One region of the Nonomuraea bangladeshensis genome, then DNA from elsewhere that is predicted to be linked to it. Evidence: riboswitches for the same ligand, from Rfam matches in the RefSeq annotation. Region 1 holds a riboswitch; the other holds the start of a gene.
The links. Region 1 has a riboswitch for glycine ahead of gcvT (glycine cleavage system aminomethyltransferase GcvT). Riboswitches for the same ligand answer to the same signal wherever they lie in the genome.
Positions count from the first base shown of each region.

Region 2: linked by a shared signal. The riboswitch ahead of gcvP (aminomethyl-transferring glycine dehydrogenase) and the one ahead of gcvT (glycine cleavage system aminomethyltransferase GcvT) in region 1 are both predicted to bind glycine.

Region 1 covers NZ_BAAAMV010000006.1:82,364-96,992, forward strand. Annotated here, with positions in the region: gene ABD292_RS19885 (tetratricopeptide repeat protein) at 1-731, shown strand, start outside; gene ABD292_RS19890 (nickel/cobalt transporter) at 728-2,149, shown strand; gene ABD292_RS19895 (hypothetical protein) at 2,155-2,901, opposite strand; gene ABD292_RS19900 (SigE family RNA polymerase sigma factor) at 2,888-3,400, opposite strand; gene ABD292_RS19905 (hypothetical protein) at 3,542-4,432, shown strand; gene ABD292_RS19910 (PadR family transcriptional regulator) at 4,492-5,067, shown strand; gene ABD292_RS19915 (SGNH/GDSL hydrolase family protein) at 5,067-5,858, shown strand; gene ABD292_RS19920 (hypothetical protein) at 5,825-6,166, opposite strand; gene ABD292_RS19925 (hypothetical protein) at 6,163-6,921, opposite strand; gene ABD292_RS19930 (FadR/GntR family transcriptional regulator) at 6,974-7,732, opposite strand; gene ABD292_RS19935 (glutamine synthetase family protein) at 7,803-9,161, shown strand; gene ABD292_RS19940 (aldehyde dehydrogenase family protein) at 9,164-10,504, shown strand; gene ABD292_RS19945 (3-oxoacyl-ACP reductase) at 10,509-11,273, shown strand; gene ABD292_RS19950 (gamma-glutamyl-gamma-aminobutyrate hydrolase family protein) at 11,284-11,976, shown strand; glycine riboswitch at 12,031-12,128, shown strand; glycine riboswitch at 12,129-12,223, shown strand; gene gcvT (glycine cleavage system aminomethyltransferase GcvT) at 12,258-13,343, shown strand; gene gcvH (glycine cleavage system protein GcvH) at 13,340-13,729, shown strand; gene ABD292_RS19965 (L-serine ammonia-lyase) at 13,788-14,629, shown strand, end outside.
Region 2 covers NZ_BAAAMV010000002.1:668,765-683,393, reverse strand. Annotated here, with positions in the region: gene ABD292_RS07290 (AMP-binding protein) at 1-956, shown strand, start outside; gene ABD292_RS07285 (hypothetical protein) at 1,000-1,308, shown strand; gene ABD292_RS07280 (RNA polymerase sigma factor) at 1,475-2,854, shown strand; gene ABD292_RS07275 (hypothetical protein) at 3,030-3,428, opposite strand; gene ABD292_RS07270 (TetR/AcrR family transcriptional regulator C-terminal domain-containing protein) at 3,543-4,103, shown strand; gene ABD292_RS07265 (DUF5999 family protein) at 4,260-4,445, shown strand; gene ABD292_RS07260 (alpha/beta hydrolase family protein) at 4,455-5,063, opposite strand; gene ABD292_RS07255 (hypothetical protein) at 5,145-5,507, shown strand; gene ABD292_RS07250 (tetratricopeptide repeat protein) at 5,515-6,315, opposite strand; gene gcvP (aminomethyl-transferring glycine dehydrogenase) at 6,428-9,310, opposite strand; glycine riboswitch at 9,480-9,579, opposite strand; gene ABD292_RS07240 (MerR family transcriptional regulator) at 9,629-10,249, opposite strand; gene ABD292_RS07235 (bifunctional nuclease family protein) at 10,397-10,867, opposite strand; gene ftsR (transcriptional regulator FtsR) at 10,998-11,651, opposite strand; gene ABD292_RS07225 (double zinc ribbon and FHA domain-containing protein) at 11,648-12,160, opposite strand; gene ABD292_RS07220 (sugar phosphate nucleotidyltransferase) at 12,464-14,629, opposite strand, start outside.

The DNA of each region.
Region 1 (14,629 bases):
AGCCGGGGGTGGCGGCGTTCGCCCGCGCGTCGTACGCGGCCGAGCTGCGCGGCGACCAGGAGGGCGCCCGCCGCTACCTGGAGTACGCGCACGAGGACGCCTGGCTGCCCGCCGACCTCGCCTACGTCCGCCACTACCTGGGCGAGCTGGCCCTCCACACGGGCGACCTCGCCACCGCCAGGAGCTGGTACGCCCGCGCCCTCCAGGCCGACCCCTCCTTCACCCCGGCGCTCGCCGGCCAGGCCAGGGCGAGCGCGCTCGGCGGCGACCTCCGCCAGGCGCTCGACCTCTACCAGCGGGTCGTCACCCGCCTGCCGCTCCCCCAGTACCTGGTCGAGCAGGGCGAGGTCCAGCTCAAGGCCGGGCTGCGGCCGGACTGGACGCTGCTCGACGCCCAGCGGCGGCTGCTCGCGGCGGCCGGGGTGGGCGACGACCTGACGGCGGCCGAGTTCGAGGCCGACCACCGCGACCCGGAGCGGGCCGTCCGGTACGCGCGGGCCGAGTACGCCCGCCACCCCAACCTCGTCGCCGCCGACGCCCTCGCCTGGGCGCTGTTCCGGGCCGGTGAGCCGAAGGAGGCGCTGAAGTACGCGGAGCGGGCCACCGCGACCGGCTGGAACAACCCGCTCATCCGCTATCACCGGGCCCGCATCGAGCGCGCCCTCGGCCGGCCCGCGCGCGTGGACCCCGGCTTCGACCCGTCCCTGCCGTCCCTCGCGAGGCTCTCATGAAGGCGATCCGCTCCAGGGTGATCCGCTTCGTCCTGCTGTCCGCGCTGGCGGGCCTGCTGCTGCCGGCGCTGTTCGCGGGGCCGGCCGCGGCGCACCCGCTGGGCAACTTCACCGTCAACCACTACAACGGGCTGGTGGTCACGCCCGGCGGGATCGGCAACCTCGCCGTCGTCGACCTGGCCGAGCTGCCGACCCTGCAGGCCGGTCCCGCCGTGGACGCCGGCTACGCGGGCCGCCGCTGCGCCGCGCTGGCCGCCGCGCAACGCCTGGTCGTGGCGGGGACGGCGGTGCCGTGGCGGGTGTCGGAGGCCGGGTTCGCGTACGCGCCCGGCCTGGGCGGGCTGCGGACCAGCCGCCTGACCTGCCGCCTCACGGCCGCCGTCCGGGCCTCGGGCCCGGTGGAGTTCACCGACGCCTTCGAGCAGGACAGGATCGGCTGGCGGGAGATCAGCGCGGCGGGCGACGGCGTACGGCTGAGCGGCTCCACGGTGCCGGCCGCGAGCGTCAGCGACGAGCTGCGCGCCTACCCGGAGGACCTGCTGTCCGGCCCGCTCGACCAGCGGACGGCCACGTTCACGGCCTCGGCGGGCGGGCCCGCCACGGGCGGGAGCGGCACCGCGCCCGGCGGCCTCGCGACCGGCGGGCCCGTCGGGGAGGCGTTCGCCGCCCTGGACCGGACGTTCACCGGCCTGATCGGCTCGGACGCGCTGACGCTCCCGCTCGGGCTGCTCGCCGTCGGGCTGGCCGTGGTGCTGGGGGCCGGGCACGCGCTGATCCCCGGGCACGGGAAGACGGTGATGGCGGCGTACCTGGCGGGACGCCGTGGCCGGCCGCGCGACGCGGTCGTGGTGGGGGCCACCGTGACGGCCACGCACACGGCCGGGGTGCTGGTGGTGGGGCTGGCGCTGACGGCCTTCACCACCCTCGCCGGGGAGACGGTGCTGTCCTGGCTGGGAGTGGCCGGCGGCGCGCTGATCGCCGTCATCGGTGTCCGCCTCCTCCTGAACGCCCGCCGCCCCCGCACTGGGCACGGGCACGGACACGATCACGGACATGGACACGGGCACGGACACGGACACGGGCACGGGCACGGTCATGGGCGGCGGGCCGGGCTCGTGGGGCTCGGGGTGGCGGGCGGCCTGGTGCCGAGCCCGTCGGCGCTGATCGTGCTGCTCGGCGCGATCGCCCTCGGCCGCACCTGGTTCGGCGTCGCGCTGGTGACGGCGTACGGCGTCGGCATGGCCGCCACCCTCACCGTCACCGGCCTCCTGCTGGTCAAGCTGGTGGACCGCCTGGAACGCCGGGCCGCCTCGGGACGCCTGGCCGCCCGCGTGTCCGGCCTGGCCCCGCTGGGCACCGCCGCGATGGTCGTGCTGCTCGGCGCGGGCCTCGCGCTCCGCTCGGCCGTCGCGCTCTGAGCGGGTCACAGGGTCGAGGTGAGCCCTTCCGCGATCCTCCTCAGCTCGGCGTCGACGGCCTCGGCGCCGGAGAACTCCTTGACGTACGAGGGACTGAACATGATCTCGGCGCGCTGCCGGTCGCCCATCCTGAGGAAGAGCGTGGGGGTGCCCTTCATGCCGTCCTCGCCCACCTCCTGGACGACGAGGTAGCCGGTGCGGTCGCCGATGGTCACCTCCTCGCCGTCGCCCTCGTCGCGGAGCCGCTGGATCCGCTCGTCGAGCTCCTGGACGGCGGCGTCCTCGTACATGTAGATCTGGACGCAGTAGAAGCCGTTCTTGTCGCCGTCGAAGTTGTACGAAGTCGAATAGCTGTCGCCGAAGTCCACCGACCAGTGCGACCATCTCAGCCCGTCGGGCAGATATCCCACCTTGACGTGCCTGAACGCCTTCCCGTCCCCCAGGTCGCCGAGCTCCGGCGGGTCGGAGGGGATCGGCGGGGTGTCGTCGATGGCGGGCGGCTCCAGCGTCGTGGCGGTCGTGGGCTCCACCACCGCCGGGGGCTCGCCGCTCGTGGCCGTCGAACCCAAGGTCACGTACCCGATGGGCGCGGCGGCGATGACGGCGGCCGTCGCGGCCAGCGCCACGCCCCTGATCCTCGTCCGCCTGCCGCCGGCGGCGCGCATGACCCGCTCCGCCAGGTCGGGCGCGGCGTGCAGTCTCGCGGTCTCGTCCGCCATGATCTGGCGGAGCTCCTCCTCAAGCGCGGGCATTCCTGATCACTCCTTCCGCTGCTTCGCGGCCGAGCGCCGAACGGAGCTTGGCCATGGCCTTCGACGCCTGGCTCTTGACGGTGCCGACCGAGCACCCGAGCACCTCGGCGGTCTCCGCCTCGCTGAGGTCCTCCCAGTACCGCAGGACGACCACCGCGCGCTGCCGGGGCGGCAGGGCGCGCAGCGCCTCCATGAGCACGTGGCGCAGGTCGACGTCGGTGACGCGGGCCGGTCGCTCCGGCGGCCGGTGCGTCGGGATGATGCTGAGGATCGCCCGGCGGCGGGCGCGGCTGATGGCCGCGTTGACAATGACGCGGCGTACGTAGGGCTCGGGGTTGTCGTAGCGCACCCGGTCCCAGCTCCTGTACGTGCGTTCCAGCGCCGTCTGCAGCAGGTCCTCGGCCTCTGTCTCGTCGCCGCAGGCGAGATAGGCGACCCGCAGCAGACTTGTGGCACGCGCGGCCACGAAGGCGCTGAAGTCGCGCTCCGCGCCGCTCATGGCTGTCTGTCCGATTTCACGCCTCCTAATACGCCCCGGCCGTCCCCGGCGTTGCCCGCCGGCGAAGAAAGTCTCGCGGGCAACGTTCTGGCGGTCCCAGGCGTATTGGAGATCATCACGTCGAATTCACGGAGGATCCCTATGAAGCTCGCGACCGCGCCGATCCGGCCGCTGGTCTCCCTGGGCGTCGGCCTGGCCATGGGCGCCACCGCCCTCCTGGGCGCGCCGGGGGCGGCCGCGGCGGCTCCGCCCGAGGGCGCCTACTGGCACTCCAGGTCGCTGATGACGCTCACCCACCCTTGGCGGTTCGGCTCCAAATCGGATTCCTACGCGCTGGTCCAGCGGCGGGTCTCGGAGACCTGGCAGGCGCCCGACGGCAAAACGTGGTACGGGTACCGGGAGCTCGGGGCGCTGCCGAAGAGCGCGGCGGACAGGAAGGCGTGGCAGCGTGACGGCTCCCCGTCCAAGTGGAGCGAGTCGATCGACGGCAAGACCGTGAAGCTGTCCGCCGCGCCCGCCAAGGGCAGCACGGGCCCCGTACGGGATCAGAACTACTTCTTCCTCGGGGGGCAGCACCTGACGTACGACGAGGTCCAGCGCCTGCCCGCGGACCCGGCAGTTCTGAAGGACTGGCTCAGAAGGGCGGGCCAGGCCAGCCGCGTGCCGGACTACGCCCTCGACGGCTGGGTCGCGGGGACCCTGCCGTACCTCCTGCACTCCCTTCCCGTCACGAAGGAGGTCCGCGCCGCCGCCTACCAGGCGCTGCTGACGATGCCGGGCGTCCGCGCGGACGGCCTCGCGAAGGACACGCTGGGCAGATCCGGCGCCGTGGTCCTGATCGACAGGGCGGACAAGAAGACCAAGTCCTCGGCCAGGACCAGGCTGATCGTGGACACCGGCACGATGCTGCTGCTGTCGCGGGAGCAGAAGGCACTGAACGACGGCAAGCAGGTCCCGGGCAAGGAGCACACCGAGACCCTGGTGAAGGTCGGCTGGACCAACGACCCGCCCGCCGTCCCCGCCCTGCCCTAGCGTCACGCGCCCGCCCTGCCTATAGTCATGCCCATGACTACTCATGGGCATGAGTGACGATGGCCCTCCGCCATGCCGTCCTCGCCGCCCTCCTCAGCGGCGAGCACAGCGGCTACCAGCTCACCAAGATCTTCGACGTCGGCGTCGCCGACTTCTGGTACGCCTCCCCCCAGCAGCTCTACGCCGAGCTGGCCAAGCTGGAGGCCGACGGCCTGGTGGCGGGCCGCGAGGTCGTCCAGCGGGGCCGCCCCAACAAGCGGGTGTTCAGCGTCACCGGCGCCGGCCTCGACGAGCTGGCCGCCTTCGCCGCCGCCCCGCCCAAGCCGCTGCTGCTCCGCGACGACCTGGTGGTGCGGGTGCACGCCGTGGACGCCCTCGACCCCGCCCCCGTCATCGCCCAGCTCCGCGAGCGGGCCGCGGCGGCCGCCGCCAAGCTGGCCCTGTTCGAGCGCACGCTGCTGCACTTCCGCGGCGACCTGGACGAGGAGACGTTCCTGCGCGAGGGCGAGCGCGTCGGGCCCTACCTCTCGTGCCTGGCGGGCTGCAGGCTGGAGCGGGAGATCCGCGACTGGTCTCTCGACACCGCCCGCGCGCTGGAGGAGCGCGCCGCCCGCGTCAGGAAGGAGCAGCCCTGATGTACGCCCGTTACGTCGCCCTCGGCGACAGCCAGACCGAGGGGCTCGGCGACGGCGACGACCTGCGCGGCCACCGCGGCTGGGCCGACCGCCTGGCCGAGATCCTGGCCGGCGCGAACCCGGAGCTGCGCTACGCCAACCTCGCCGTCCGGGGCAGGCTGGCCGGCCAGATCCGCGACGAGCAGTTGCCGGCCGCCCTCGCGCTGCGGCCCGACCTGGCCACGGTCATGGCCGGCATGAACGACATCATCCGGCCGGGCTTCGACCCCGCGCGGGTGGCGCAGGCGCTGGAGGAGATGTTCGCGGCCCTGACCGCCGCCGGGGCCCGGGTGGTCAGCGTGACCTTCCCCGACATCGGCGCGATCATGCCGCTGGCCCGTCCGCTGCTGCCGCGCGTCCTCGCGCTGAACGCGCGGATCAGGGACGCCGCCGCCCGGCACGGGGTGACGCTGGTGGACACCTTCGGGATGCGGTTCGTCGAGGACGCCCGGATGTGGAGCCCCGACCGGCTGCACGCCAGCCCGGAGGGGCACGCCCGCATCGCCGCCTCCGTGGCCCACGCCCTGGAGCTGCCGGGCAGCGACGGCACGTGGATGGACCCGTTCCCGCTCCTGCCGGCGGTGCCGGCCTGGCGGACGGCGGCGGAGCAGGCCCGCTGGCTGGGCGCGTTCGCGGGGCCGTGGATCGGCCGGCGCCTGCGCGGCCGTTCCTCGGGCGACGGCCGCACCGCCAAGCGGCCCCTGCTCACCCCGGTGGATCAGTCGACGCCGGGGACGTCCTCGGCGTCGTAGTCCACGTCGCCGTCGTCGGCCCGGCGCAGCCTGATGTCCTCCAGCCACTCCCTGGCGAAGCGCCGGACCGCCCGCACGCCCTCCTCGTCCAGCCCGTACGCCTCGAACTCCTCGTCGGCGATGAGCTCGGCGAACTCCAGCCGGTCGGCCAGCTCGTGCACGGAGAAGGATTCGAGGTGCCGCCTGCCGAGGCTTTCCAGCTCTCGGAAGGAGCAGAGGGGGCGTGCGGCGGCGACCTCGACGAGGTCGCCCGCGTGGCCGCGCTCGTGCAGCGCCCGCACCGCGAGCCCGATCTCGTCCGCGTTCACGTGCGCCGGCGTGCGCGTCGCGTGGACGGCAGGTCGTGCCGCCCGGACAGGAACTCCTGGAAGGCGATCTTGGCCCGGATCGCCGGCCGCCGCCACTTCTCCTCCCTGCGCAGGGCCCGCGCCATCTTGCGCGGCGAGCGCCGGGCGAAGACCCAGCGCGCCCACGGCGACCCCGGCCGGGCCAGCCGGATCGCGCCCACCAGCAGCATGGGCGGCACGAACAGCCCGGCCATGCCGGTCCAGATCTTCCCCTTGAGCAGGGTGATCACGGCCAGCACCAGGTTGCCCACGATGAGCACGGCCGGATTGACGAGAGGCGTCCCGTAGTCCCAGGTGAGCGGCCGGAGGCCGATGAGCAGCAGGCCGGTGACGGCGACCGCGATGAAGACCGCGTCCACCGAGGTCCGCCCCTCCTCCTCCCAGTACACGTCGTGCAGGTGCAGGATCAGCGCGAACTCGTCCAGGACCAGCGCCGAGCCGACCCCGAAGACGCCCGCCGCCACCGCGTGCCCGACCTGCGAGGTGGGCGCGAGGACGATCTGCGTGACGCCGCCGACGAGCATCAGCACGACGCCGAAGACGACGTGGTGGATGTGCATCTCGCCCACGTTGACGTCACGGAACCAGCCGACCTTGGCCCTGATCAGCCGGACGTTGATGCGGGTCGCGATGAACGCCACGATGAGCATGACGAAGAAACAGAACAGCGAGAGCCGTCCCGTGGCGACGATGGTGTGCTGAAACCAATCCCCCATAACCTTAAAACGATGGTACGAGGCGATCGCCCCTACCGTGACGCGTCTTCCGTCATGCCAGGAACGCCCGCAGCAACGCGGCCGTGCCCTCCAGGTGCTCGGTCATGGCGCGGCGGGCCGCTTCGGGGTCGCCCGCGAGGATGGCGTCCACGATGGCCCGGTGCTGGACGGCGGCGTGGTCCAGGTTGACCTGGAGCATCGGGATGGCGTTGAGCAGGTCGCTGACCCGGGAGCGGGCGTCGGCGCAGGCCGTGGCGAGCAGCGCAGAGCCGGTCAGCTCGGCGATGGACAGGTGGAAGGCCGTGTCGAGGCGGCGGTAGTCCTCCAGTGACGCCTCGTTGAGCTCGGCGAGCCGACGCAGGAGCAGGGCGCGCCGCTCGCCGGCGAGCTCCATGCCGGCCAGCACCTGGGCGGCGCCGCACTCGACGGCCAGGCGGAAGGTCAGGGCGTCGGCGAGGTCGTCGTGGCCCATCTCGGCGACGGCCTGGCGCAGCTCGCGGGCGTCGGGGGCGGGCGGCTCGTAGGTGACGAACGCGCCGCCGTAGCGGCCCCTGCGCACGTCGAGGTAGCCGGCGTCGGACAGGGCGCGGATCGCCTCACGCAGGGTGACCCGGCTGATGCCGAGCCGCACGGCGAGCTCGCGCTCCGGGGGCAGCTTGCCGCCCGGCGGCACCACGCCCAGCTTGATGGCCTGGAGCAGCCGTTCCACGGTCTCCTCGAAGGCGTTGCCGGCCCGGACCGGGCGCAGCACCGTCATCAGTCGCGCCGACTCGTCCAACATGTCCTCGGGTCTTGACAGACGATCCACCATGCACATCAATGGTCTGAGACTAGCCCAATCAACGGGAAAGCGCCTCAGGCCAGATCGGAGCGACCTGAACGTGCACGAAGGCTTCCTGAGCGTGGACGAGCTGCGCGACGAGGTGAGCGCGGGCCGGATCGACACGGTGCTCCTCGCCATCGCCGACATGCAGGGCAGGTTGCAGGGCAAGCGGCTCTCGGCGCGTTACTTCCTGGACGAGGTGCTGCACCACGGCTCCGAGGGCTGCAACTACCTGCTCGCCGTGGACGTCGACATGAACACGGTCTCCGGCTACGCCATGTCGTCCTGGGACCGGGGCTACGGCGACTTCGTCATGAAGCCGGATCTCGCGACCCTGCGCCGGGTGCCCTGGCAGGAGGGGACCGCGATGCTGATGGCGGACCTGGCCTGGGAGGACGGCGGCGACGTGACCGCCTCGCCCCGCCAGATCCTGCGCCGCCAGCTCGCCCGCCTGGCCGAGCGGGACCTGGTCGCCTACGTCGGGACCGAGCTGGAGTTCGTCGTCTACGACCACTCCTACGAGGACGCCTGGAAACGCGCCTACCGCGATCTCACCCCCGCCAACCTCTACAACGTGGACTACTCGCTCCTCGGCACCGCCCGCGTCGAGCCCCTGCTGCGCCGCATCAGGCGCGACATGGAGGGCGCCGGCATGTACGTCGAGTCCGCCAAGGGCGAGTGCAACCTGGGCCAGCACGAGATCGCCTTCCGCTACGACGAGGCGCTCAGGACCTGCGACAACCACGCGATCTACAAGAACGGCGCCAAGGAGATCGCCGCCCAGGAGGGCCGGGCGATCACCTTCATGGCCAAGCCGAACCAGCGCGAGGGCAACTCCTGCCACATCCACATCTCGCTCCGCTCCACGAGCGGCGAGCCGGTGATGGCCGGCGAGGGGCCGCACGGCCTGTCGCGGCTCGGCGCCCGCTTCATCGCCGGCCAGCTCGCCTGCCTGCGCGAGCTGACCCTCCTGCTCGCCCCCAACGTCAACTCCTACAAGCGCTTCGTCCCCGGCAGCTTCGCGCCGACGGCCGTCAAGTGGGGCCTGGACAACCGGACGTGCGCGCTGCGCCTGGTCGGCCACGGGCTCTCGCTGCGCATCGAGAACCGGGTGCCGGGCGGCGACGTCAACCCGTACCTCGCGGTCGCCGCGCTGGTCGCGGCCGGGCTGCACGGCATCGACGGCGAGCTGGCGCTGGAGGACCCGTACGCGGGCAACGCCTACGACTCCGGCGCCGACACCGTGCCGGCGACGCTGCGCGACGCGCTGGCCCTGTTCGAGGGGTCGAAGCCGGCGCGTGAGGCGTTCGGCGAGGACGTGGTCGGGCACTACGCGAACAACGCGCGGGTGGAGCTGGCCGCCTACGACGCGGCGGTGACCGACTGGGAGCTGTTCCGCGGTTTCGAACGGATGTGAGCATGAAGATCGTCAATCCGGCGACGGAGGACGTCATCACCGACGTCGAGTTCGCCGACGCGGCCGAGGTCGACCGGGCCGTGGAGCGTGCCAGGAAGGCGTACCCGTCCTGGCGCGCGGTGGCACCCGGCGACCGGGCGCGGCTGCTGCGGCGCTTCGCCGACCTGGTGGGCGAGCACGCCGAGGAACTGGCCAGGCTGGAGGTGGACAACGCCGGGCACACCATCGGCAACGCCCGCTGGGAGGCCGGCGCGGTCCGCGACGTGCTGCACTTCTACGCCGCCGCGCCCGAGCGCAACCACGGCAAGCAGATCCCGGTGCCCGGCGGCGTGGACGTCACCTTCCAGGAGCCGCTGGGCGTGGTGGGCGTGATTGTGCCGTGGAACTTCCCCATGCTCATCCTGTCGTGGGGCGTGGCCCCCGCGCTGGCCGCGGGCAACACCGTCGTCGTCAAGCCCGCGGAGCAGACCCCGCTGACCGCGCTGCGGCTGGCCGAGCTGGCCCTGGCGGCGGGCCTCCCCGAGGGGGTGCTCCAGGTGCTGCCTGGGGCAGGGGAGGTCGCGGGGGCCCGGCTGGTGGAGCACCCGCACGTCGCCAAGATCGTGTTCACCGGCTCGACCGAGGTCGGCAAGGAGATCGCGGCCAAGGCGGCGGCCCAGGTCAAGCGGGTGACGCTGGAGCTGGGCGGCAAGTCGGCGAACATCGTCTTCGCCGACGCCGACCTCGCCAAAGCGGCCGCGGCGGCGCCGTACGCGGTGTTCGACAACGCCGGCCAGGACTGCTGCGCCCGCTCCCGGCTGCTGGTGCAGGCCGAGGTGTACGACGAGTTCATGGCGCTGCTCGCCCCCGCCGTACGCGCCGTCCGGGTCGGCGACCCGCTCGACGAGGCCACCGAGATGGGCCCGCTGATCAGCGCCGAGCACCGGGAACGGGTCCGCGGGTTCGTCTCCGACCCCTGGCTCCAGGGCGAGTGCCCGGCGGGCAAGGGCTACTGGTTCCCCGCCACCGTGCTGACGCCCGAGGTGACCGATCCCGCGTTCACCGAGGAGATCTTCGGTCCCGTCGTGTCGGTGGCCCGCTTCACGGACGAGGCCGACGCGATCCGCGTCGCCAACGACACGCCGTACGGGCTGAGCGGCTCGATCTGGACCCGCGACGTCGGGCGGGCGCTGCGCGTGGCGCGCGCGGTCGAGTCGGGCGCGCTGTCGGTCAACTCGAACTCGTCGGTCCGCTACTGGACCCCGTTCGGCGGTTTCAAGCAGTCCGGCCTCGGCCGGGAGCTCGGCCCGGACGCCCTCGCGGCGTTCACCGAGACCAAGAACGTCTTCATCTCCTGGGAGTGAGCAAGTGCAGCGGTTGCAGGATCGGGTCGCGGTCATCACCGGCGCGGGCAGCGGCATCGGGCTCGCCACGGCCCGCAGGTTCGCCGAGGAGGGGGCGCGGGTCGTCTGCGTGGACATCGACGCGGCGGCGGGCGTCAAGGCCGCGGACGAGGTCGGCGGCCTGTTCGTCGAGGCGGACGTGACCCGCGAGGACGACGTCGAGCGGGTGTTCGCCACGGCGCACGAGACCTACGGCAGTGTGGACGTCGCCTTCAACAACGCCGGCATCTCGCCGCCCGACGACGACTCCATCCTGGAGACCGGGCTCGACGCCTGGCGCCGGGTCCAGGAGGTCAACCTCACCAGCGTCTACCTGTGCTGCAAGCACGCGATCCCGTACATGCGGCGGCAGGGCAAGGGCTCGATCATCAACACCGCGTCGTTCGTGGCCGTGATGGGCTCGGCGACCTCGCAGATCTCCTACACCGCCTCCAAGGGCGGGGTGCTGGCGATGTCGCGGGAGCTCGGCGTGCAGTTCGCCCGCGAGGGCATCAGGGTCAACGCGCTCTGCCCCGGACCGGTGAACACGCCGCTGCTCCAGGAGCTGTTCGCCAAGGACCCGGAGCGGGCGCAGCGGCGGCTGGTGCACGTGCCGCTCGGGCGCTTCGCCGAGGCGTCGGAGATCGCGGCGGCCGTCGCCTTCCTGGCCAGTGACGACTCCTCCTTCATCACGGCCAGCCAGTTCCTGGTGGACGGCGGCATCAGCGGCGCCTACGTGACGCCGCTCTAGGGGGTCCGTCGTGCGTCGCCCGTTGATCGGGATCACCTCCTACGTGGAGCCCGCCACGTTCACGGTCTGGACGGACGTGACCGTGGCGCTGCTGCCGTACCTGTACGTCGAGCAGGTCGTGCGGGCCGGCGGCCAGCCCGTCGTGCTGCCGCCGGCCGGCGAGCCCGCCGGGGCGCTGCGCGGTCTCGACGGGCTCGTCCTGGCCGGCGGCGGCGACATCGACCCGGCCAGGTACGGCGCCCGGCCGCACGAGCGCACCGGCTACGTCCGCGCTTTCCGCGACGAGGCGGAGTTCGCGCTGCTGGCGGGGGCGCTGGACGCCGGGCTGCCGTACCTGGGGGTCTGCCGTGGCCTTCAGGTGCTCAACGTGGCTCTCGGCGGCACCCTCCACCAGCACCTGCCGGACGTGGCGGGGCACACGGGGCACGCGCCGGGGCCGGGCGTGTTCGGCCATCTGCCGGTGACGCCGGTGCCCGGCAGCCGCCTGGCCAAGGCGCTCGGCACGGAGCCGGTGACGGTCCCGCACTACCACCACCAGGCCGTGGACCGGCTCGCCCCCGGCCTGACCGTGACCGCGACCGCCGAGGACGGCACGGTCGAGGCGGTGGAGCTGGAGGGGGCGGCGTTCGCGATGGCCGTGCAGTGGCATCCGGAGGAGGCCGAGGACGGCGCGCTGTTCGAGGCGCTGGTCGCGGCCTGCTGAGACCCGTAGGCGACAAATGCCCCGTACCCCCACTAGGCTGGCGGACATCACCGTCGAAACCGTGCGGGAGAGCACTCTGACAGCCGGTCAGGGTCCCTGAAGGAGCAAGCCCTCCCCGCGAACCTCTCAAGGCAAAGGACCGCACGGACGAGGTGGCCTCTGGAAAGCAGGCTCTTGGCCTCGCCGAAGGTGAAAGTCCGGCAAAAATCGGGCGAAGCTCTCAGGCATCGATGACAGAGGGGGAGGATGCTGGCATCCACTCCTGTCCTGAGGTGCGACACATGTCCCGACCGACACCGCTACGCGACGTCCACGAGAGCCTGGGCGCCACCCTCACCGACTTCGCCGGCTGGCTCATGCCCCTCCGGTACGGCAGCGAGTCCGCCGAGCACAAGGCCGTGCGCGAGGCGGCCGGGCTGTTCGACCTCTCCCACATGGGCGAGATCTTCGTGACCGGCCCGCAGGCCGCCGAGGCGCTGGACTACGCGCTGGTCGGCCACCTGTCCGCGCTCGCCACCGGCCGGGCCAGGTACACCATGATCGTCGACGAGCGGGGCGGGGTGCTCGACGACCTCATCGTCTACCGGCTCGGTGACGAGGAGTTCATGGTCGTCGCCAACGCCTCGAACTACCAGAAGGTCGCCCAGGAGCTCCAGGAGCGGGCCAAGGCGTACGACGCGGCGGTCGAGGACCGCTCCGACCGCTACGCGCTCATCGCCGTCCAGGGCCCCCGCGCGCAGGAGATCCTGGCCACGCTGACCGACGCCGACCTCGCCGGGCTCAAGTACTACGCCGGCCTGCCCGGCCTGGTCGACGGCCGCGAGGCGCTGATCGCCCGCACCGGCTACACCGGCGAGGACGGCTTCGAGCTCTTCGTCGCCAACCAGGACGCCGTGCCGCTCTGGAACGCGCTCACCGCCGCCGGGGAGCCGTACGGGCTCGCGCCCGCGGGCCTGTCCGCCCGCGACACGCTCCGGCTGGAGGCCGGCATGCCGCTGTACGGCAACGAGCTCGGCGCGGAGCTGACCCCGTTCGACGCGGGACTGGGCAGAGTGGTGAAATTCGACAAGCCCGGCGATTTCGTCGGACGAGCGGCGCTGGAGGCGGTCAAGGACGACCAGCCGGGACGCCGCCTCGTCGGCCTGGTCGCGCGGGGCCGCCGGGTGCCGCGGCACGGCTACCCGGTGACGCAGGACGGCGCCGTCGTCGGCGAGGTCACCAGCGGCGCGCCTTCCCACACCCTGGGCAAGCCCATCGCGATGGCCTACGTCGACACCGGCGCGAGTGAAGGCCTGGCAGTGGACATCCGGGGCAGCCAAGAACCCGTGGACCTCGTAGAGCTGCCCTTTTACAGGAGGAAGAAGTGAGCAACATCCCTGACGAGCTGAGCTACACCAAGGAACACGAGTGGGTGGCCGGGCTGGACGACGGCCTGACCGTCACCGTGGGCATCACCGATTTCGCCGTCGAGGCCCTGGGTGAGGTCGTCTACGTGCAGCTCCCCGAGGTCGGCGCGAGCGTCGCGGCCGGCGACTCGATCGGCGAGGTGGAGTCCACCAAGTCCGTCAGCGAGATCTACTCGCCCGTGGGCGGCGAGGTGGTCGAGGTCAACCAGAACGTGGCCGACACCCCGGCCCTGGTGAACAGCGACCCCTACGGGGAAGGGTGGATGTTCCGGGTGCGCATCGAGGGCGAGCCCGAGGACCTGCTTTCTGCCGAGGAGTACACCGCCCTCACCTCCGGCGAGTCCTGATTTCCCCGCCGGGGCCCCGCCCGGGCCCCGGCTTCCGTCCCATGAAGGGCGCACATCAATGGCGATCAGCGTCTTCGACCTCTTCAAGATCGGCATCGGGCCCTCCAGCTCGCACACGGGCGGCCCGATGGCGGCCGCGCACAAGTTCGCCCGGGGCCTGCACGAGGACGGCCTGCTGGAGCGGGTGGCCCGCGTCGAGGCCATCCTGTACGGCTCGCTCGGCCTGACCGGCAAGGGCCACGGCAGCGACAAGGCCGTCCTGCTGGGCCTGTCCGGGGAGAAGCCGGAGCTGGTGGACGTCGACACCGTCGACGAGCGCCTGACCGCCATGCGCGCCTCCGGCACCGTCCATCTCTACGGCCGCCGCGAGATCCCGTTCGTCGTGGGCGAGGATCTCGTCTTCGAACGCAAGATCTCCCTCCCCGAGCACCCCAACGGCATGCGCTTCACCGCCTACGACGCGGACGGCGGAACCGTGCGGGAGAAGGTCTACTTCTCGGTCGGCGGCGGCTTCGTCGTGGACGAGAACGCCACCGGCGCCGACCGCATCAAGCCCGACGACACCGTGCTGCCCTACCCGTTCACCACGGGCGAGGAGCTGCTCAAGCACTGCTCCAACACCGGCCTGTCGATCTCCGCGCTGATGATGGAGAACGAGAAGGCGTTCGGCCGCACCGAGGAGGAGATCCGCGCGGGCGTGCTCAACCTGTGGCGGGTCATGCAGGAGTGCGTGCGCAGAGGCATCTCCCGCGAGGGCGTGCTGCCTGGCGGGCTCAAGGTCAAGCGCCGCGCCAACCAGCTCCACCGCCGCCTCCAGGCCGAGTCGCCCGAGAAGGACCCGCTCCAGGCGATGGACTGGGTGACGCTGTTCGCGCTGGCGGTCAACGAGGAGAACGCCGC
Region 2 (14,629 bases), on a different contig from region 1:
ACGGCGGCGAGGGCGTCCCCGAGGACGTCGCCGTCGTGATCGCCACCAGCGGCAGCACCGGCGCGCCCAAGGGCGTCATGCTGTCGGCCACCGCGCTGCGCGCCTCGGCGGCCGCCTCGCTGCGCCGCCTGGAGGCGTCCAAGGGCGAGCGCTGGCTGTGCTGCCTGCCGGTCTCGCACGTCTCCGGGCTGCAGGTGCTGGTCCGCGCGCTGCTGTCGGGCACCGAGCCGATCATCCAGCCGCGCTTCGACCCGCGCGCGGTGCTGGAGTCGGGGGCCCAGCACGTCTCGCTGGTGCCGACGCAGCTGCACCGGCTGGTCGAGCTGGGGGCCGATCTGTCGGTGTTCCGCACGATCCTGCTGGGCGGCGCCGCGCCCCGCCCCGGCCTGCTGGAGCAGGCCCGGGACCTCGGCGCCCGGGTCGTGACCTCGTACGGCAGCAGCGAGACCAGCGGCGGCTGCGTGTACGACGGCCTGCCCCTTTACAACGTAGATCTCAAAATCGGCGCGGACGGGCTGATCAGGATCGCCGGCCCCGTGCTGTTCTCCGGCTACCGCTTCGGCGGCCCCGAGCCCTTCGACGGCGACTGGTTCGTCACCTCCGACCTCGGCGAGCTGTCCGGCGGGCGGCTGCGGGTGCTGGGCCGGGCCGACGACGTGATCAACACCGGCGGCGAGAAGGTGGTGGCCGGCGCGGTGGCGGCCGTCCTGGGCGAGCATCCGGGGATCGCCGACGTGGCCGTGATCGGCGTCCCCGATCCCGAATGGGGCGAACGGGTCACCGCCGTCGTCGTGCCCGCCGATCCCGACACACCCCTCATGCTTGAGCAATTGCGGGCGTACTCCCACGATAGGCTGCCCTCCTACGCCGCCCCCCGCGAGCTGCGCCTCGTCGCCGCCCTGCCCCTGCTGCCGAACGGCAAGACCGACCTGGTCAGCCTGAAGGCAGGAACCTGACGAAGTGCCGCTGCGTCATAGTGGGGAGAAGGAGGGAGCCTTCATGGACCAGACCCGCAAGATGTGGGCATCCGCGGCCGTCGTCGGCGTCATCGTCGCCGGGGGGATCTCCATCGCGGCGGCCGCCTCGGCGGGCAGGCTCGACCAGGCGGCAGAGGAGACGAGAGCGGTGGTGGAGGGGCCGGCCCCCGAGTCCTCCGGCGGCGCCGACGACGGCGTGGTCGTCTCCGAGGAGGTCAACCCCGACCCCGACGAGGTCTTCGAGTACTGGAGCGACGACCGCATGGAGGGCGCCGAGCCCATGCCCATGCCGGTGGTCACCGAGGGTGGCGTCTTCCACATCACGGAGTGACGGTACGGCGTTCCCGGTGTAATCTGCCGCTTTTTCGGTAGTTCGTCCCCTCGGGAACAAATGGCGGAAATTGGCGTTATTGATACTGGTGCGCCGTGCGGACAGCGAAGCCGCCCCGCCACAACCTGCCTGATCGCTTCTTACTCCGTACGGAGGAGGTGTCCTCATGCCCAGAACCGCCGTGGCGACCCCGCACGCGACTCTCGACCAACTGATCGAACGAGGACGTTACCAGGGTCACCTTTCTCTGGCGGAGCTGCGTGACGCGTTCGCCGAAGCCGGCGTCAGCCCTTCCGAGGGCCGCACGATCCTGCGCGAGCTCTCCGAGGCCGGCGTCAGCCTGGCCGCCGAGAACGAGCCGTCGCTCAGCAAGACCGCCCCCAGAAAGACCCGCAAGACCACGACCGTCGAGTCCGCATCCGCCGAGGAAGACGCTCCGAAGAAGTCCTCGCCCTCGCGCACAAAGGCTACCGGCCGCAAGGCGGCCAAGGCAAAAACCACCGCGCAGAACGGCGCCGGCAAGAACGTGACCCCCGTCGACGGCAAGCCGGAGCACGAGGAGGACGTCCCCGACGACCTCGTGCTGGACGAGGCCGAGCTGGAGCACGAGCAGGCCGACCTGGACGACGCCCAGTCGGTCATGGGCGACTCGGTGCACACCTATCTGAAGTCCATCGGCCGCCGCACGCTGCTGACCGCCGCCCAGGAGGTCGAGCTGGCCAGGCGGATCGAGGCCGGCCTGTACGCCGAGTACAAGCTGGAGACCCACCCCGACCTGCCGCCGGACGTCCGTGACGACCTGCACCTGGTGGTCGAGGACGGCCGCCGCGCCAAGGACCACATGCTGGAGGCCAACCTCCGGCTGGTCGTGTCGGTGGCCAAGAAGTACACCGACCGCGGCATGTCGCTGCTGGACGTGGTGCAGGAGGGCAACCTCGGCCTCATCCGGGCCGTGGAGAAGTTCGACTACACCAAGGGCTTCAAGTTCTCGACGTACGCGATGTGGTGGATCCGGCAGGCCATCCAGCGCGGCTTCGCCGACTCGGCCCGTACGATCCGGCTGCCCGTCCACGTGCTGGAGATGCTCTCCAAGCTGTCGCGGGTGGAGCGGGACATGCACCAGCGCCTCGGCCGCGAGCCCACGCCGGAGGAGCTGGCCGTCGAGCTGGACAAGACCCCCGACCAGATCGAGGAGCTGCTGCGCACCAGCCGCCAGCCGATCTCGCTCAACGCGACGATCGGCGAGGACGGCGAGACCACGATCGGCGACCTCATCGAGGACGTCGACTCGCCGGAGGCGTCGGAGATCGTCGACCGCCAGCTGCTGGGCGACCAGCTGCGCGGCGTGCTCGACAACCTCTCGCCGCGCGAGTCGAAGATCATGGCGCTGCGCTTCGGCCTGGTGGACGGCAAGCCCCACACCCTGGACGAGATCGGCAAGCACCTGGGCCTGACCCGGGAGCGGATCCGCCAGCTGGAGAAGGAGTCGCTGTCCAAGCTGCGGCACCCGAGCAACACCCGCCCGCTGCTCGACTGGGCGAGCTGATCCCCGCCTGAGAACGCCGAAAGCCCCGGCGCGCCTCACCAGGAGGCGCGCCGGGGCTTTTCGCGTGTCACGGCGCGAAACTGCCAGGCGCGCGGCGCGGAACCGCTACACGCGGGGCGCGGAACCGCTACACGCGGGGCGCGGAACCGCTACACGGTCGCGCGGCGCGGAGCCGCTAGGCGGTCGCGGGGACCGGGCGCGGGACGCGCGGGATGCCCCACAGGCGGTTCTCCTCGCGCAGGGTGCGCAGCCGGTCGACCTCGGCCGTCCACTCGCGCCCGCGCGGCGTCGCCTTGGCCTTGCGGCGCGCGATGCGGTCGTCGTAGGACTTGACCCCGAAGGTGGCCCGCTGGCCCGCCTCGGCGGCCCGCAACGCCTCGGTCAGCGCCTGGTCGAACGCCCGGCCCGCGGCCAGCAGCTCGACCTCGTCGGCCGCCGCGGCCCGCAGCTCCCGCAGCGTGCTCTCGGCCTGCCTGGCCCGCTCCAGCAGCTCGGGATAGCTCCTGGAGATCTCGCGGTCCGCGTGGTAGCGAACCTCGGCCTCCCGGCTCACCCGCGGACGGAAAAACGCCATGGACCCTGCCCCTTCACCAGCCGGTAAGTCATGCCAGCCCCAAGAGTACGCCTCCCCGCGACACGTGCGGAAATCACCCCGCCGCCGGGCCCTTTACATAGTAAGATGATCTTCATGCCCGCCAAGAGACCACCGATCCCCCTCTCCCGCGAGCGGATCATCGAGGCCGCGCTGCACATCGCCGACAGCCAGGGCCTGCGCCGGCTCACCATGCGCCGCCTCGGCGACGCCCTCCAGGTCGAGGCCATGGCCATCTACCACCACCTGCCCCGGGGCAAGGAGGCGCTGATGGACGCCCTCGCCGAGCACGTGACCACCGTCCACGTCGAGCAGCGCGCCACCTGGCAGGAGACGGCCAAGGCGTGGTGCCGGGCCGAGCGGGAGCTGCTGCGCGAGCACCCCGGCGTGCTGGCGCTGGCGCTCACCAAGCCGCCCAAGGGCACCACGCTCATCGCCCTGCGCGAGCAGACCGAGCAACTGGCCGACGGCGGCCTCGGCGACGCCCCCGACGCGGTGCGGGCGCTGCGCGCGTTCGTGTACGGCAGCGTGGCCGTCGAGGTCCAGCGGTCCGGCTGGGCCGACCCGGAGGTCGACGAATGGATACGGCGGGACGAACGGGCCGATGCGGACTTCGAGCGCGGACTCGACGCTCTTCTCAAGGGTTTGCAAACGTGATGCGCGTGTCGTGCTTGGCCCGTTATCCTGCATAAGGCACCCTGTGTCGAAGGTCACACGTCACGGTGACGGCATCGCACCCTTGCCAAGAGAACAACCCGAGCCGCTCCCGCCCCTCACAACGGGAGCATTCCACGAGATATCGGAGGCACGCCGATGTGCCCGCACGTCCCGGCCTGTCCGGATGCAGAGGCGCCCGACCGCGAGGCGGCACGCACCCTCGCCTGCCATCCCGAGCAGGGGTGGAGCCTGCTCTGCAACGGCGTGGTCCTGTTCGAGGACACCGGGGAGCTCCTGCCGAGCGGCGCCACGATCGAGCCGCACCGCCCGGTGGGGGTCTGAGCCCTCCGGCTACGAGGGCTCCCGCGTCAGCGCGTAGTGGCCCAGCCACTCCGCCACGATCCCGCCGACCCGGGCGGGATCCCGTTTGAGGTCGTGCCCCTCGCCGGGCAGCACCACCAGCCGCGCCGCGTCCGCGGCGTCGGGGACGCCGAACGGATCGCGGTCGCCGTTGACGACCAGCACGTCCACCCCCGCCCCGCGCAGCTCCCCGGCCCTGGACGTGCCGGGCCGGCCCGGCGGGTGCAGGGGGAAGGCCAGCGCCACGACCGCCGCCGCGCCCACCGCCGCCGCCGTACGGCAGGCCACCCGCGCCCCGTTGCTCCGCCCGCCCTGCACGAGGGGCAGGCCGGGCCGGTGCGCCCGCAGCTCCGTCAGCACGGCCTCCCACGCCTCGTCCTGACGGGCCGGCGAGCCGGGCGCCCGCGCCCCCGCCAGCCGGAACGCCTGCGTGACCCTGGCCACCCCGAACCCCGCCGCGAGCGCGGCGTCGCGCACGGCCAGCAGGTCGGGGGCGTCCACTCCCCCGGCCGAGCCGTGGGTGAGGACGAGCAGCAGCCGCGGGTCGGCCGGCTCCTCCAGGTCCACCCGCGCGGGCCCGCGCGGGGTCGTGATCTCCATGGCAGAACCGTACCTTCGGACGAGCCGGCGATGGCTCTCAGGGCTGATGACGGCGTGCCGCCCGTGGACCATGATGTCCTCATGTACCACGAACGTTCCCTCCGTGAGGACCTCCAGGCCACGCTCGACGCCCGCCGCGACCTCGGCCCCGACTACGAGAAGGCGCTCGTGGAGTCCTTCGCGGACCGCCTCGACGCGACGATCGCCGGCCGGGTGCGGGCCGAGCTGGCCGCGCAGGGAGCCGACCCGGCCGCGTACGGCCCCCGCCCCAAGAAGAGCCCGGGCTCGGCGATGACCCCGATCGTGCTGGGCTCGCTCGGCATCGGCGTCCCGCTGACCGCGATCGCGGCCGGCCAGGCGGGCCTGCTGGGGCTCGCCATCGCCTGGATCGCCATCGTCGTCATCAACGTGGCCGCCGCCTCGGCCATCATGCGCCGCAGCTGACCCCCGGTCAGGACCCGCGCTCATAGCGCAGGCGCACCTCGGTGGCCAGCGCCTCGTCGGCGTGCCCCAGCCCGTACGACCACACCTGGTCGGCGTCCTCGGTCCGCCCGCGCAGCGGCAGCGTACGGGCCAGCAGCTCGATGGCCAGGGCGCTGGTCGGGACGTCGGCCCCGCTCTCCACGGCCTCGGCGAACTCGGCGCAGGCCAGCTCCAGGTGCGCGATGCCGAGCCGCACCCGCAGCCCCGGCACCTCGGACTCGGGGGCGATGCCCAGGGCCTCGATGAGCACGTCGGCGGCCGCCCCCGGCTCGCCGTGCTCCAGCAGCAGGTCGGCGAGCTCCCGCGCGGCCAGCGCCGCCACCTGCTCGTCGCCGGCCGCCGCGCCCGACGACGTGGCCTCGCGCAGCTCCTTCTCGGCCTCGCCCAGGGTCTCGGCCAGGCGGGCCAGCGCCAGGTGGGCGTGCGGCAGGTAGGCGGGGGCGCCGACGCCCAGCACGGCCTGCCAGGCGGCTCTGGCCTGCTCGGTGCGCCCCTCGCGTTCGAAGCCCTGCGCCAGGTGGCAGGCGGCCTGGGCGGCGTACTCGGGGTGGTTGGTGGCCAGCGCGGTGCGGGCGGCCGCGCGGGCCGCCTCGACGTCGCCGCGCTCCTCCAGCACCACGGCGAGCCCGACGGCGGCCTGCGCGCGGTCGGGCTCGTCGGGGTCGGCGACGAGCCGGCGCAGGATCGCCGCCGCGCCGTCGAGGTCGCCGCCCTCGGCGAGCCTGCGGGCGGTGTCGAGGGGCGGGGTCTCCAGCTCCGATGACGTCAAGAGAGCTCCTTACGGCGCCGCTTGGCCTGGGTCGCACCGAAGCCTAACCACTTCCGGCGATCATGTCTGCTCACTTGACGATGCCGGACTGGTTCCCCGCCCCGCGATCGGCTCAGTCCTCGTACGCCTCCAGCGGAGGGCACGAGCAGACCAGGTTGCGGTCGCCGTAGGCCTGGTCGATGCGGCGCACCGGCACCCAGTACTTGTTCTCGCGCAGCGACGCCACCGGGTAGGCGGCCTCGCTGCGGCTGTAGGGGTGCGGCCACTCGTCGGCGGTGACCGACTCGGCCGTGTGCGGGGCGTTGCGCAGCGGGTTGTCGGCCGGGTCGTACGCCCCCGACGCCACCTTGGCGATCTCCTCGCGGATGGCGATCATGGCGTCGGCGAACCGGTCGAGCTCGCCGAGGTCCTCGCTCTCGGTGGGCTCGATCATGAGCGTCCCGGCCACCGGGAACGACATGGTCGGCGCGTGGAAGCCGTAGTCGATGAGGCGCTTGGCCACGTCGTCCACGGTGACGCCGGTCTCCTTGGTGATCTGCCGCAGGTCGACGATGCACTCGTGCGCGACCAGCCCGCCGCGCCCGGTGTAGAGCACCGGGTAGTGCGGCGCCAGCCGCCTGGCCAGGTAGTTGGCCGACAGGATGGCCTGCTCGGTGGCGGCGGTGAGGCCGTCGGCGCCCATCATCCTGATGTAGGCCCACGAGATCGGCAGGATGCCCGCCGAGCCGTGCGGGGCGGCCGAGACCGGCCCGACCAGGGAGCCGTCCTTCAGCGGGTGGCCGGGCAGGTAGGCGGCCAGGTGGCCGCGGACCGCGACGGGGCCGACGCCGGGGCCGCCGCCGCCGTGCGGGATGCAGAAGGTCTTGTGCAGGTTGAGGTGGGACACGTCGGCCCCGAACTCGCCCGGCTTGGCCAGCCCGACCAGGGCGTTGAGGTTGGCGCCGTCCACGTAGACCTGGCCGCCGGCCTCGTGCACCTTGGCGCAGACCTCGGTGATGCTCTCCTCGTACACCCCGTGGGTGGACGGGTAGGTGACCATGATCGCGGCGAGCGCGTCGCGGTGCTTGGCGATCTTGGCGTCGAGGTCGGCGAGGTCCACGTTGCCGTCGGCGTCGCAGGCGACGACCACGACCCGCATGCCGGCCATGACGGCGCTGGCGGCGTTGGTGCCGTGCGCCGAGGACGGGATGAGGCAGACGTCGCGGCCTTCCTGGCCCTTGTCCCGGTGGTAGGCGCGGATGGCCAGCAGCCCGGCGAACTCGCCCTGCGAGCCGGCGTTGGGCTGCAGGGACACCGCGTCGTAGCCGGTGACCTCGGCGAGCCAGCGCTCCAGCGTTCCGATCAGCTCCAGGTAGCCCTCGGCCTGCTCGACCGGCGCGTACGGGTGCACGCCCGCGAACTCCGGCCAGGTGATGGGCTCCATCTCGGTGCTGGCGTTGAGCTTCATCGTGCAGGAGCCGAGCGGGATCATCGACCGGTCGAGCGCGATGTCCTTGTCCTGGAGCCGGCGCAGGTAGCGCAGCATCGCGGTCTCGGAGCGGTGGCTGTGGAAGACCGGGTGGGTGAGGTAGCCGGACTCGCGCAGCAGCTCGGCGGGCAGCGCGTCGGCGGTGGCCTCGACGCCGGCGTCCCGCTCGGGCACGCCGAACGCGGCCTGCACGGCGCGCAGCTCGGCCGTGCCGGTCTTCTCGTCGCAGGCGACCGAGACGTGGTCGTCGTCGGCCCGCCACAGGTTGACGCCGCGCTCGGCGGCCGCGGCGACCACCTCGGAGGCCCGGCCGGGCACCCGGACGAGCACGGTGTCGAAGAACGCCTCGTGCACGACCTCCAGCCCGCCCGCGCGCAGGCTCTCGGCGAGCGCGGCGGCGTGCCGGTGGGCGCGCAGCGCGATGCGGCGCAGGCCCTCGGGGCCGTGGTAGACGGCGTACATGCCGGCGATGACGGCCAGCAGCACCTGCGCGGTGCAGATGTTGCTGGTGGCCTTCTCGCGGCGGATGTGCTGCTCGCGGGTCTGCAGGGCGAGCCGGTAGGCGGGGTCGCCGTCGGCGTCCACGGACACGCCGACCAGGCGGCCGGGGAGCTGGCGCTGCAGGCCCTCGCGGACGGACATGTAGGCGGCGTGCGGCCCGCCGAAGCCGAGCGGCACGCCGAAACGCTGGGAGGAGCCGATCGCGATGTCGGCGCCGAGCTCGCCCGGCGCGGCCACGAGGGTGAGCGCGAGCAGGTCGGCGGCGGCCACGACGAGCGCCCCGGCCTCGTGCGCGGCGTCGGCCACGGCGCGGAAGTCGCGCAGCCGCCCGGAGGCGCCCGGGTACTGGACGAGCACGCCGAAGCACTCGGGCAGCTCACCGCCGTCGAGCGGGTGCTCGACGAGCTCGATGCCGAGCGGCTCGGCGCGGGTGGCGAGCACCCGCTTGGTCTGCGGCAGGGCGTCGGCGTCGACCACGAACACGTGGCTCTTGGAGCGGCCGGCGCGCCGGGCGAGGGTCATGGCCTCGGCGGCGGCGGTGGCCTCGTCCAGCAGGGACGCGCCGGCGACGGGCAGGCCGGTCAGGTCGGAGACGACCGTCTGGAAGTTGAGCAGCGCCTCCAGCCGCCCCTGCGAGATCTCCGGCTGGTACGGCGTGTACGCGGTGTACCAGCCCGGGTTCTCCAGCAGGTTGCGGCGGATGACCGCGGGCGTGATCGTGTCGTGGTAACCGAGGCCGATCATGGAGGTGAGCACCCGGTTGCGGCCGGCCAGGGCGCGCAGCTCGGCGATCGCCTCGCTCTCACTGACGGCGGCGGGCAGCGTGAGCCGGTCCTTGGCCCGGATGGCCTCGGGGACCGCCACGGCCACCAGGTCGGCGACGGACTCGAAGCCGACGGCCTCCAGCATGCGCTGCTGGTCGGCCTCGGACGGGCCGATGTGGCGGCCGGCGAACGGCGGCTCGGACAGGGACGTCGGCGCGGACGGCGGCGGGGACGCCGGCAGGGACTCTGACAGGGCGGTCATGGACGGTGCCTCCCGAGGCTTATGGAGACCGGCGCCGGGGCGCGGGCGGATGCCGGATCTCCCCCTCTGTCAGCGCGGGCGTCACCGCGACCTGAGAGCTTCGCCTCGCGAGGAGGCTTGCACCGTCGGTGAGGCGCGCCTGGCGGGCGTGCCTGCTTTCCAGAGTTGCCTCACCCGAGCGGTACCGGTTGCCTGAGAGATTCCGGGGAGGGTTGCTCCTTCGGCGCCCCGGGACCAGGCGGTGCCGGGGACTCTCCCGCACGGGGTCGTCAGCCTTACCCGTCCTAGGGTACTACTCCGGACGTTACGGGCGAATTACTACCCTAGCCGTCGGGCACGGCGGCGCTGGGCGAGCTCGTCAGCGGGGTGGTCGGCCGGGACGTTGTCCTCGACCGCCGCGCGTTCCCCCGGCAGCTCCGCGAGGCTTCCCTCGACCTCACGCCAGACCCGGCCGAGCGCGATGCCGAACACGCCCTGGCCGCCCTGGAGGAGGTCTATCACCTCGTCGGCCGAGGTGCACTCGTAGACGCTGACGCCGTCGCTCATGAGCGTGATCTGCGCGAGGTCGGCGACCCCGCGGTTGCGCAGGTGCTGCACGGCCGTGCGGATCTGCTGCAGCGACACCCCGGTGTCGAGGAGCCGCTTGACGACCTTGAGCACCAGGATGTCGCGGAAGCTGTAGAGCCGCTGGGAGCCCGAGCCGTGCGCGGCGCGGATGGTCGGCTCCACCAGGCCCGTGCGCGCCCAGTAGTCGAGCTGCCTGTAGGTGATGCCGGCCGCCGCGCAGGCGGTGGGCCCGCGGTAACCGATGTCGTCCGGCAGTGCCGCCGGACGCTCGTCGAAGAGCAGCCCCTGCTCCCCGGCACGCTGCCGCGCGTCCTCGCGCCGCACCGGATCTTCCTGGCCGGCCGTCTTTCCCTCGCCGCTGCTGACCGCCACGCGGACCTCCGGCTTTCTCTCATCCCGCGGCCCGATCTGGGGGTTCATATAGGGCGACCGCGGGTTTCACTTGCACCGTAGGACCGTCACCATGCTCAGTCAACGATCCGGCTCGGCGCGTCGTGAAGCGTAAATGCACCGAAATACCTACCCCGCCCTGCCGAAGTCCTCGGGAGTGATCGTGTCAAGGAACTCCCTGAACTTCTCCACCTCGTCCTCCTGGTCGTCCGGGATGACCACGCCGGCCTCCTGGACCACCTCCTCACTGGCGAAGATGCGCGCTCCGGTGCGCAGGGCGAGCGCGATGGAGTCGGACGGGCGCGCGCTCACCTCGACGCCGTTGGAGAACACCAGGTCGGCGAAGAAGATGCCGTCGCGCAGCGCGACGATGTTGACCGCGCGCAGGCCGACGCCCAGCGCGCTCAGCACGTCGCGGAACAGGTCGTGGGTGAGCGGCCGCGGCGGAGGCTCCTCCGCCTGGGCGAGGGCGATGGCCGTCGCCTCGGTCATCCCGATCCAGATAGGAAGGAACCGCTCCCCGTGTGCCTCCTTGAGCAAGACGATCGGTTGATTTGTGGGCATTTCGACTCTTACGCCCACGACCTCCATCTGCAACACGGGCTGCTCCGTATTCCTGACCGGTGACCCGGCACAGCTCTTGGTTCGTCGCTTCTGCTGACTGGCTACTTCATTTCAACGTAACACCCGGAAGGCCCCGATTGCTCCCCGGCCACCATCCGGGGTCTCCTCACCGCCCCAGGACCGAACGTACCCCTGTGCGGACCAACGACGCGTGCAGGTCGAGCAGGAGGTTGGACAGCTCCCGCGCGGTCTCCTCGGCCTCGCCGATGGCGCCCGGGGCGCGGCGTTTCAGCACCGGCGCGACGCTCTGCTCGACCAGGCCGCACTCGCGCTCGGCGGCGGCCTTGACCGCGCGCAGGTGCCGGGCGCCGAGACCGAAGCGGGCCAGCGCGCCGACGGTGCGGGCGATCTTGAGCGCCTCCTCGTCGTAGCGGCGGGCGACCGGGGTCAGCAGGCCGTAGTCCTCGCACTCGGCGAGGGTCTCCTCGTCGATGCCGGCGGCCTCCAGCAGCTCGGCGCGGCCGAGCCTGACCTCCTGCTTGTCGGGCAGGGCCCGGGGGCGGCCGAAGCTCTCGGCCATGCGGTCCTTGATGACCCGCAGCGGCAGGTAGTGGTCGCGCTGCTCGGTGAGGATGAAGCGGAGCTGCTCGACGTGCAGGTGCGTGAACTTGCGAAAGCCGGAGGGGCTGCGCTCGGGCTCGATGAGCCCTTCGCCCTCCAAGAACCTGATCTTGGAGATCGTCACATCGGGGAACTCGCCCTGCAGCAGGGCGAGCACCTCCCCGATGCTCATGTGCGAGCGGGCCGCCTGGGAAGTCATGCGCTGTGGTTGCCCCGCATGAGGAAGACCAGCCGGAATTTGCCGATCTGCACCTCGTCGCCGGAGTGCAGTGGAACCTCCTCGATCCGCTCGCGGTTGACGTAGGTGCCGTTGAGGCTGCCCACGTCGCGGACGGAGAACTGGCCGCCGCGGTGACGGTAGAACTCCACGTGGCGGCGCGAGACGGTGATGTCGTCGAGGAAGATGTCGCTCTCCGGGTGGCGCCCGGTCGTGGTGAGCTCCTTGTCCAACCGGAAGCGGCTGCCCTGGTTGGGGCCCCTGGTCACCGTGAGCAACGCCGTGCCGGGCGGGAGCTGCTCCACCAGCGCCCGCTCCTGCAGGAGCATGTCGCCTGTCTCAGCCTCGTACGCCTCGATTCCCGCCACGGAGATCGTCGAAGTGGTGTCCCCTGCGACCTCGTGTCTGGTCAGCGGTGACCCGCAGCGGGAACAGAAACGGGCATCCTCGGGGTTGGCGTGCCCGCACTGCGTGCAGTAGACGCTCGGCATCGATCGGCTCGGCCTCCTACCGCGAAGACGCGGCGACGGTGCTCAGGACGCGCCTCGCTTCGCTTTCTTCAAGTTTGCGAATGCCGCAACATACGCTGATCAGCGGCAAAGGTCAACTCGGGGCGCTGGACGGTGGTTTGGACGCAGACAAAGTTACCGCCGCTTCCGCCCCGTGGTCCATGCCGCCGCGCGTTTCTACATTACGATCTTGCGGCGGCCGGCGCGCACCCGGCAACCGTGGTTTCCGCCACTTTCGTACCGTTCACGCACCGCTCACTCTCCGTGACACTCATGGCCGCCGGGTCAGCCGGCGGCCTGTTCCACCACCCGCGCCCACCGCTCCAGGAGCGCCTGGGCGCCGTCCATGTCCGCCGCCTCGGCCCACAGGTCGGTGACGGGCTCGGTGGCGGCGGGCAGCACCAGCACCCAGCTCCCGTCGTCGCGGGCCACCCGCACCCCGTCGGTGGTGTCCACGCGGTAGCCCGCGGGCTCGGCCTCGGCGGCCTCGATGACCGAGCGCATGACCGCGCCCTTGGCCGCCCACGGCGTCGGCACCGTCCTGCGCAGCAGCCTGACCTCGGGGATCCTCGCGTCGATCTGGCTGAGCGAGAGCCGGGTACGGGCGACCAGCCCGAGCAGGCGCATGAACGCGGCCAGCCCGTCGATGGCCGGGCTGAACTCCGGCACCACGAACCCGCCCCGCCCGTCCGCCGCGAAGATCATGTCGGGGCCGGCGACGGCCGCGGTGAGGGCGTCCAGCGAGGTGGAGGTCCACTGCACCTGCACGCCGTGGAAGCGGCACACCTGCTCGGCGACCCGGGTGGTGGTGACCGGCAGCGCCACCCGGCCGCCCCTGCGCTCGGCGGCGACCAGGTCGAGCACGACGAGCAGGGCGCGTTCCTCGTCGATGAGCTGGCCCATCTCGTCCACCAGGGCGATGCGCTCGCCGACCGGGTCGAAGCGCACGCCGAAGGCCGCCCGCGAGGAGCTGACCAGCTCCGACAGCCGTTGCAGGTCGCGGCGGCGCTCGGCCAGCGTCTCGGTGGGCGAGACGTCGTCGAGGCGGGCGTTGACGGTGAGCACGTCCACGCCGACCCGGCCGAGCAGGGTGGGCAGCACCAGCGAGGAGGTGCCGCCCGCGCAGTCCACGACGACCTTCATGTCGCGTACGTCGCCGACGCCGACGTGGCGCAGCAGCTCGTGGGTGTAGTCCTCGATCGCCCGGGAAGGATGCGTCAGCTCGGCGATCTCGCCGGGGAAGGCGCGGCGGAACTCCTGGCGGGAGAAGACCCGCTCCAGCTTGCGCTGCGCGCCGGGGGCGAGGTCGGCGCCGCGGGCGTCCATGAGGACGATGTCCACGCTCTGCGGGTCGCCGGGCGTGGTGCGCAGCGCGATGCCGCCGGCGGCGCCCTCCCTGCCGGTGTGGAAGCGGGCCACCGGCAGCGGGGCCGCCTCCAGGTCGAGGACGTTGATCGCCCCTGCGGTGAGCGCGCCGTTGACCGCCCGCTTGAGCGCGCGGGCGGCGAGCGAGCAGTCGCGGGCGGTGACGACGTACTCGCCCTTCTTCAGGGTGGTGGCGTAGGCGCTGGCCAGGCGGACGCACAGCTCGGCGGTGATCTCGACGTTGACCAGGCCGCTCACGCCCCGGGGGCCGAACAGGCTGCGCTGGCCGCGCGACTCCCAGATGACGCTGGTGTTGACGACCGCGCCGGCCTCGATGGTCTTGAACGGGTAGACCCTGACGCCGCTGGAGACGTACGCCTCGGACTCGATGACGCACTCGTCGCCGATGACCGCGTTCTCCTCGATGCGGGCGCCGGTCATGACGTCGGTGCTCTTGCCGACCACGCAGCCGCGTAAGTGGGCGCCGGGGCCCAGGTAGACGTTGTCGTGGACGATCGCGCGGTGCAGGAAGGCGCCCTCGCGGACCACGACGTTGCTGCCGAGCACGGTGTACTCGCGCAGCTCGGCGCCCGCCTCGACCTTGGCGTAGTCGCCGATGAGCAGCGGGCCCTTGAGCACGGCGTCGGGGTCGACCGAGGCCGACTCGGCGACCCAGACGCCGGGCGAGAGCTCGAAGCCGCCGAGGTCCAGCTCGACCCGGCCGGACAGGGCGTCGGCGTGGGCCTTGAGATAGCTGTCGTGGGTGCCGACGTCCTCCCAGTAGCCGTCGGCGACGTAGCCGTAGATGGCGGCGCCCTGCTCCAGCAGGGCGGGGAAGACGTCGCTCGACCAGTCGACGGGCTCGCCGGTGGCGACGGCGTCGAGGATCTCGGGCTCCATGACGTAGATGCCGGTGTTGACGGTGTCGGAGAAGACCTGGCCCCAGGTGGGCTTCTCCAGGAAGCGCTGCACGCGCCCGCCCTCGTCGACGATGATGATCCCGAATTCGAGGGGGTTGGGGACGCGCTTGAGCCCGATGGTGACAAGTGCCGAATTTTCCCGATGAAAACGGATCATTTCGGATAA